One region of the Arthrobacter gyeryongensis genome, then DNA from elsewhere that is predicted to be linked to it. Evidence: predicted binding sites of a transcription regulator. Region 1 holds the regulator's gene; the other holds the start of a gene.

Region 1 (3,408 bases):
CCGCCCAAATCGTCTTCGCGATGAAGATGAAGGAAGGCAAGGAGTGGGCCCGCCTCGCGCTGACCGTCGTTGCGGGAATTTCCCTGATCCTCTCGATCGTGGGCGGAGCGATGGCAAATGGACAGAGCAATAACTGGTTCAGCTTCGTCATCAGCCTCATCGCAACGGTCCTGATGTGGCTGCCCAATTCGCAGGCCTGGTCCAAGTCAGTGAAGGGCGCCGTCTAGCCACTCCGTTCCAAGCCTGAATTTCATAGCTGAAGGCCGCGGCCGGTCCCTGGAGGACCCCGCGGCCTTCCGTTTGTCCTCGCTCCATTCACGGGGGATCCGCCGAAGCTTGTTCGGCGAGAATTCTTCCCGTGAATCATCACCAGCACTGTGCCGTCGGGGTACGGTGGAATTAAGCCGAGCTGGGGGCAGGGCACGTTGCACCCGGCAGCCGTATCTGCAGTCGACACGCAAAGGAATGCCATGAGCACCCCTCCGTACCCGCCGTCCACTCCCGGCGAGAATCCCACCCCTGAGGAGCCGAAATACGGCCAGCAGTCACCTCAGCAGGGTCAGCAGCCGCAATACGGCCAGCAAACGCCCCAGTACGGCCAGCCTTCCGCACCGCAGTACGGGCAGCAGGCTCCGCAGCAGGGTCAGCAGCCCCCTTACGGCCAGCCTTCCGCGCCGCAGTACGGGCAGCAGGCTCCGCAGTATGGCCAGCAGGCTCCACAGTACGGCCAGCAGGCACCACAGCAGCCGCAGTACGGCCAGCCTTCCGTCCCGCAGTACGGCCAGGGCGGACCGGTCGCCTGGCCGAGCCAGCAGCCCGCTGCGACGTCGGGAGTCCCGCAACTGGTCAACATCTCCTTCTGGCTCATGATTGCCGCCGGTGTACTGACCTTGATCGGCATTCCCTTCACAATCGCCACGCTGAACTCGCCGGCGGGCAAGAGCATGCTGGATCAGGCCTTGTCGGCGCAGGGAACCAGCGCTTCAGGCATAGACACCAGCAGCTTTATCAACATTCTGGTCACCGTCTTGGTTATTTTCTCGGTGATCTTTGCCGGACTCTACGCACTGGTTGCGTTCAATGTCCGCAAGGGGAAGAACTGGGCACGCATCCTGGGCACGGTTTTTGCCGGAATTTCCCTGCTGGGCCTGACCCAGATCGGCATGGGCACCATCACCATCCTTCTGGGCATCGCCGCGATCGTGCTGCTGTACTTGCCGGCCTCGGCGCCGTACTTCCGGAAAGCCCAGCCGTTCGCGAACCCCTACGGCCAGGCGCCTTACGGCCGCTAGGCCATACGGCGAACGGCCACAGGGCCTATAGCTAGGAACAAAACCAACAACGGGCGCAGACCCGGCTTCGCCTAGAGGGCTTGGCCTGGGGTCTGCGCCCGTTGTGCGTGATACGCCAGGATCTGAAGCTCAGTGGCCATGTCCACCTTCCGCAGATTCACGTAGGGCGGAACCTGGAGCAGCACTGGAGCAAAGCTGAGGATGCTGCGGATACCGGCGCTGATCACGCGGTCGCAGACATCCTGTGCCACCGCTGCGGGAAGGGCCAGGACAACCATGTTGGTGCCGGTCCGCTGAAGGACCGTTTCAAGATTGGCGGCGTCGCTGACCCGCAGCCAGCCGACTTCGTTCCCGATGATCATGGGATCGGCGTCGAGGATCGCCACCACGTCGAACCCACGCGACTCGAATCCGCCGTACCTGGCCAAGGCTTTGCCAAGGTTTCCGGCGCCCACAATGGCCACTTTCCAGTCGTGGGTCAGGCCGAGCGCCGCCGCGATGTGCCGGCTCAAGTACTGGACCTCGTACCCCACGCCCCGCGTTCCATAGGAGCCGACGTAGGAGAGGTCTTTGCGCAACGTAGACGAACTGACTCCCGACGCCTCAGCCAAAGCCTCGGAGGAAACCCGTTCCACGCCTTCGCCCAAGAGGGAGTTAAGAGCGCGCAGGTAAAGCGTCATCCGGGCCACAGCCGCGGGCGGTATCTGCTTCGCGGCAGAGTCCTTGTCCCCGGGTACAGCTTCGGCGGACGGTTCCAGCGCAGTCACGTTCTTCTCCATTGCGTCGCTTTGTTTTCCCACTCTATTGCCAACAAAGCTCTGCACGCATGTTCAGGCGGCGATGGCCTTCTTCAGGACCCGCACCAATCGTGCCTCGTCGATTTTCCAGAAATCCCTCTGAATTCCGTCCACCAATACCACCGGGATCTCCTCGGCGTAGCGCTCGCGCAGGACCGGGTCAGTGTCGATCGACTGTTCCGTCCACGTGAGCCCAAGGCTTGAGGTCACGCGTTCGACGGCGTCACGCGCCGCGGCGCAAAGGTGGCAGTCAGCTTTGGTGAGGAGTACGACGTCGGGATTTGGCATGGTTCAACGTTATCGCTTCAACGTCGGCACGGCCGTCGCGAACGGCAGGGGGCCGGGCGATTGACTAGACTCAAGGCATGCCCGTCGAGAAGAACGCCGTTGTGGCCACCGCGCCGACTGCAACGCAGCAACACGGCGAAGCCGCATTCTTCGACGTCGACAACACCCTCATGAAGGGTGCCAGCCTCTTCCACGTCGCCCGGAAGATGTATGAACGCAAGGCCTTCACGCTCTCGCAAGCCGCGGGTTTTGCCTGGAAGCAGTTCAAGTTCGTCCTGCGGGGCGAAAAAATGGAGGACGTCCATTCCGTCCGGGATTCCGCGCTGATCCTCGCGGCCGGTATCAAGGTGTCCGATATCAAGGAGCTGGGCGAAGAGGTCTACGACGAGATGATCGAGTCGCGGATCTGGCCCGGCACCAAGGCCCTGGCAGAACAGCACCTGCGTGTTGGCCGGAAGGTCTGGCTCGTGACCGCCACGCCCATCGAAGTTGCCACTGTCATTTCCACGCGGCTCGGCCTGAGCGGGGCCCTGGGTACCGTCGGCGAAGTCGAAGATGGCGCATACACGGGGCGGCTCGTGGGCGAGATCCTCCACGGACCGGCCAAAGCCGTGGCTGTGCAGCGCGTTGCGGACGAAGAAGGCCTGGACTTGAAGCGCTGTTGGGCGTACAGCGATTCACATAACGACATCCCGCTGCTCACTTTGGTGGGCCACCCGGTGTGCATCAATCCCGACGCCGGGCTTCGCCGCCATGCGCGGGAGAACAACTGGCCCGTTTACGACTTCCGGTCCGGCCGCCGGGCAGCCACACTCGGCCTCAAAGCCGCGACCGTCGGTGGCGCCGTCTACGGTTTGTGGCGGGGCTTCTCCAAGTTCCGCAGCCCGAGGGCCTAACCCCCAGGCAACCCTCGCTCACATATAGCCCCCTCTCCAGCAACCCTCGCTCACATATAGCCCCCTCTCCAGCAACCCTCGCTCACATATAGCCCCCTCTCCAGCAACCCTCGCTCACATATAGCCCCCTCTCCA
Region 2 (3,408 bases), on a different contig from region 1:
TCGGCGTGTAGACGGCGCCTGGTTCGGATCCCATGGCGGCCGCGGCCGCCCGGATGTCGGCATACTTGCCAGCAGCGACGGCGGCGTGGATGGCCGAACCCAGCGCAGGGCCTTGGGCGGAGCCGATGGTGGAGAGCCGCAGTCCGGTGATGTCGGCGTAGATCTGCATCAGGAGCTTGTTCTTGAGGAGCCCTCCGGCGACGATGAATTCCTTCACGGGCACTCCCGAGTCGCGGAAGGCGTCCACGATGGTGCGGGTGCCGAAGGCCGTGGCCTCCAGGAGCGCCCGGTAGATGTCCTCCGGGCGGGTTGCCAGCGTCTGGCCGACGACCACGCCTGACAGCTCGTGGTCCACCAGGACGGAGCGGTTGCCCGAGTGCCAGTCCAGCGCGATGAGCCCGTGTTCGCCGATCCCTTGACGGGAGGCGAGTTCGGTGAGGTATTCGTGGATGCCCAGTCCCGCTGCTTCGGCGGCTGCGTGATATTCGGGCGGCACGCCGTACTTGGTGAACCACCCGAAGATGTCGCCCACCCCGGACTGGCCGGCTTCGTAGCCCCAGAGCCCCTCCACGATCCCGCCGTCGACCACTCCGCACATGCCCGGCACTTCGTGCAGCTCGGAGCCGTTCATGACGTGGCAGGTGGAGGTACCCATGATCGCGACGAGCTGCCCGGGCTCCACGGCCCGGGCCGCCGGCGCGGTGACGTGTGCATCCACATTCCCGACCGCGACGGCGATGCCCTCACGCAGGCCGGTCCACCCGGCGGCTTCGGCCGTCAGGTAACCGGCCGCATCCCCCAGCCGGCCAACCTTGCGTTCGAGCTTGGCGGACACGAATTCTTTGAAGCCAGGGTTCAACGCCGCGAGGAAGGCTTCAGACGGGTATTTGCCGTCCTGGTAGATGCCTTTGTACCCGGCGGTGCAGGCATTCCGCACATAGTTCCCGCACAGCTGCCAGACAATCCAGTCCGCGGCCTCGACCCAATGGTCCGTCTCCGCGTATGCGTCCGGATCCTCCTCAAGGAGCTGGAGGCCCTTGGCGAACTCCCATTCAGAAGAAATCAGCCCGCCGTACCGTGGCAGCCAGGCCTCACCCCGCTCGGCGGCCAGGGCGTTGATGCGGTCGGCCTGCCCCTGGGCCGCGTGGTGGCGCCACAACTTCACGTACGCGTGCGGCCGGTTGGCGAATCCGGGGAGTTCGCTGAGCGGAGTGCCGTCGGCCTTCACCGGCACCATGGTGCACGCCGTGAAGTCGGTGGCGATCCCAACGACGGCGGCCGGATCGATCCCGGCGTCGTGCACCGCGGCGGGAACCGCATGACGCAACACCTCCCGGTAGTCCTCCGGCACCTGAAGCGCCCATTCCCACGGAAGCCCGACCGCTGTGCCATCAGGTCCATCAGGTCCATCCGCCAGATCGCCAGGCAAAGCCTCGGTGATGACCGCGTGCGGGTAGTCGAACACGCCGCTTCCCAGTTCCTTGCCGTCCCTGACCCGCACCACGACCGCCCTGCCGGAAAGCGTGCCGTAGTCCACGCCGATGACGTAATGTTCCTTGCCGTCCGCTGTGACGCCCATGAAAATCCTCCAATAGCCTGCCCGCAGCCTTGCGGACTCGTCCAATTGTGAACGCTAACAAATCACACGTCAAGATGTGGTGATCAACGACCGGCCGGCCGGCCCAAGTGAAAAGAAGCAGTCAGACGGGGGCGGAAGTGCTTCGGCGCACTACCAACTCAGGCTCCACCACGGTGGTGCCGACGCTTTGCCCGTCCTCGATGCCGTCCAGCATGAGGTCCATGCAGCGCCGCCCGAGTTCTTCGAAGTCCTGGCGCACCGTGGTCAGCGGCGGCGTGAAGTAGCCGGATTCGGGTTGGTCATCGAATCCCACCACCGAAACGTCCCCGGGCACGCGGACGCCCGCCTCGCTGAAGGCCCGCAACAGGCCCAGGGCCATCTGGTCATTTCCCACAAAAAGCGCCGTGGCGGTCCTTTCAGCCGCGAGTTTCCTGCCGATGTCGTAGCCGCTGCCGGCACTCCAGTCCCCCACTACCAGCAGATCATCCTCAAGGCCCGCGGCCCGCAACGCTGCGCTCCACCCTTCGGCCCTGGCCACTCCGTCGATCCAGTCCTGCGGGCCGGCCACGTGTCCGATCCGTCGATGTCCTTGATCAAGCAGATGCCTGACGGCCAGTTCCGCGCCGTGCTTCTGGTCCACCATGGCTCCGCTGACGGAGGCGTCGCCCAGCGATCCCACGGCCACCACGGGAACCCCGGCGTTCACTTCAGCCAACGCCAGCAGGGTCTCCGAATGCGGCACGATGACGACGATCCCATCCACGGACTGGTCCAGGAAATGCCGGACTGCATCAAGAATCGCCTCGCGATTGACCGTCCTCAAGGCTGCGATGCTGACGAAATAGCCGGCATCCCTCGCTGCCTGCTCGACGCCCAGCAGGGTGTTCGCCGGGCCGTACTGCGCCAACTCGCTCGCCAGGACGCCGATGGTCTGGGAACGGCGGGTCACGAGGCTCCGCGCAGCAGTGTTGCGGCGGTAACCCAGTTCAGTGATGGCCGCCTCGACACGCTCACGAGTGCCCTTGCTGACGTTGGGGTGGTCGTTGATCACCCGGGACACGGTCTGGTGCGAGACTCCCGCCCGTTCCGCCACGTCCTCAAGCCGTGGCAAGCGCCCGCTGCTTTTTGTCATGGAGCTATTCTGCGCGACTTGGTGGCCAAGCGGCGAACGTGGCCGTTGCGAGTCCGGGCTGAGCTACCGGCCAGTACAGGACCATAGGCGCGGCGGGGATAGACTCGATTCAAGCCCACCAACCACCATTTGAGGAGCCCCATGCGCGCCACCATCATCCACGGTCCCGGCGACATCCGTGTTGAAGACCGTAACTACCCCACGGTCCAGCTGCCCACCGACGTCGTTGTCAAAGTCACCGCCTCCTGTGTCTGCGGATCGGATCTGTGGCCGTACCGCGGCGTCAAGCCCACCCACCAGCCTTCGGCCATTGGACACGAATTCATCGGCACGGTGGAAAGCATCGGTGACGACATCACGGCCTTGGCGGTTGGCGACTTCGTCATCGCTCCCTTCCTGGTCAGCTGCGGCGCCTGCCCGCAATGCTTGAACGGCGTCACCGTGGCCTGCGATCACTTGGCAGGTTGGGGAGGCAAAGATGACAGCGGGCACGCGATCGACGGCGGGCAGGGCCAGGCCGTGCGCGTACCCCTCGCCGAGTCGACCCTCGTCAAGGTTCCCGGCGTCACGGAACCCGACGACGCCCTCCGCGCGAGCTTGCTGACGCTTTCCGACGTGATGGCGACCGGCCACCACGCCGCTCTCGCGGCGAAGGTCGGCCCTGGCAGGACGGTCGTCGTCGTCGGCGACGGCGCGG

The links. Region 1 encodes Rex, which represses fermentation and respiration genes when NADH is low (regulators of the CRP and FNR family bind a similar motif). Its sites were predicted from a motif close to CTTGTGAANNNNTTCACAAG; they were not measured.
Region 2: the regulator Rex is predicted to act here: its motif matches at 1,624-1,643, upstream of araB (ribulokinase).

What each region holds. Positions count from the first base shown of each region.
Region 1 covers NZ_BAABKK010000010.1:473,911-477,318, forward strand. The annotation lists gene ABEA18_RS08955 (hypothetical protein) at 1-227, shown strand, start outside; gene ABEA18_RS08960 (hypothetical protein) at 471-1,292, shown strand; gene ABEA18_RS08965 (redox-sensing transcriptional repressor Rex) at 1,364-2,071, opposite strand; gene ABEA18_RS08970 (glutaredoxin family protein) at 2,123-2,377, opposite strand; gene ABEA18_RS08975 (HAD family hydrolase) at 2,455-3,273, shown strand.
Region 2 covers NZ_BAABKK010000024.1:149,469-152,876, forward strand. The annotation lists gene araB (ribulokinase) at 1-1,579, opposite strand, end outside; gene ABEA18_RS16475 (LacI family DNA-binding transcriptional regulator) at 1,701-2,711, opposite strand; gene ABEA18_RS16480 (zinc-dependent alcohol dehydrogenase family protein) at 2,853-3,408, shown strand, end outside.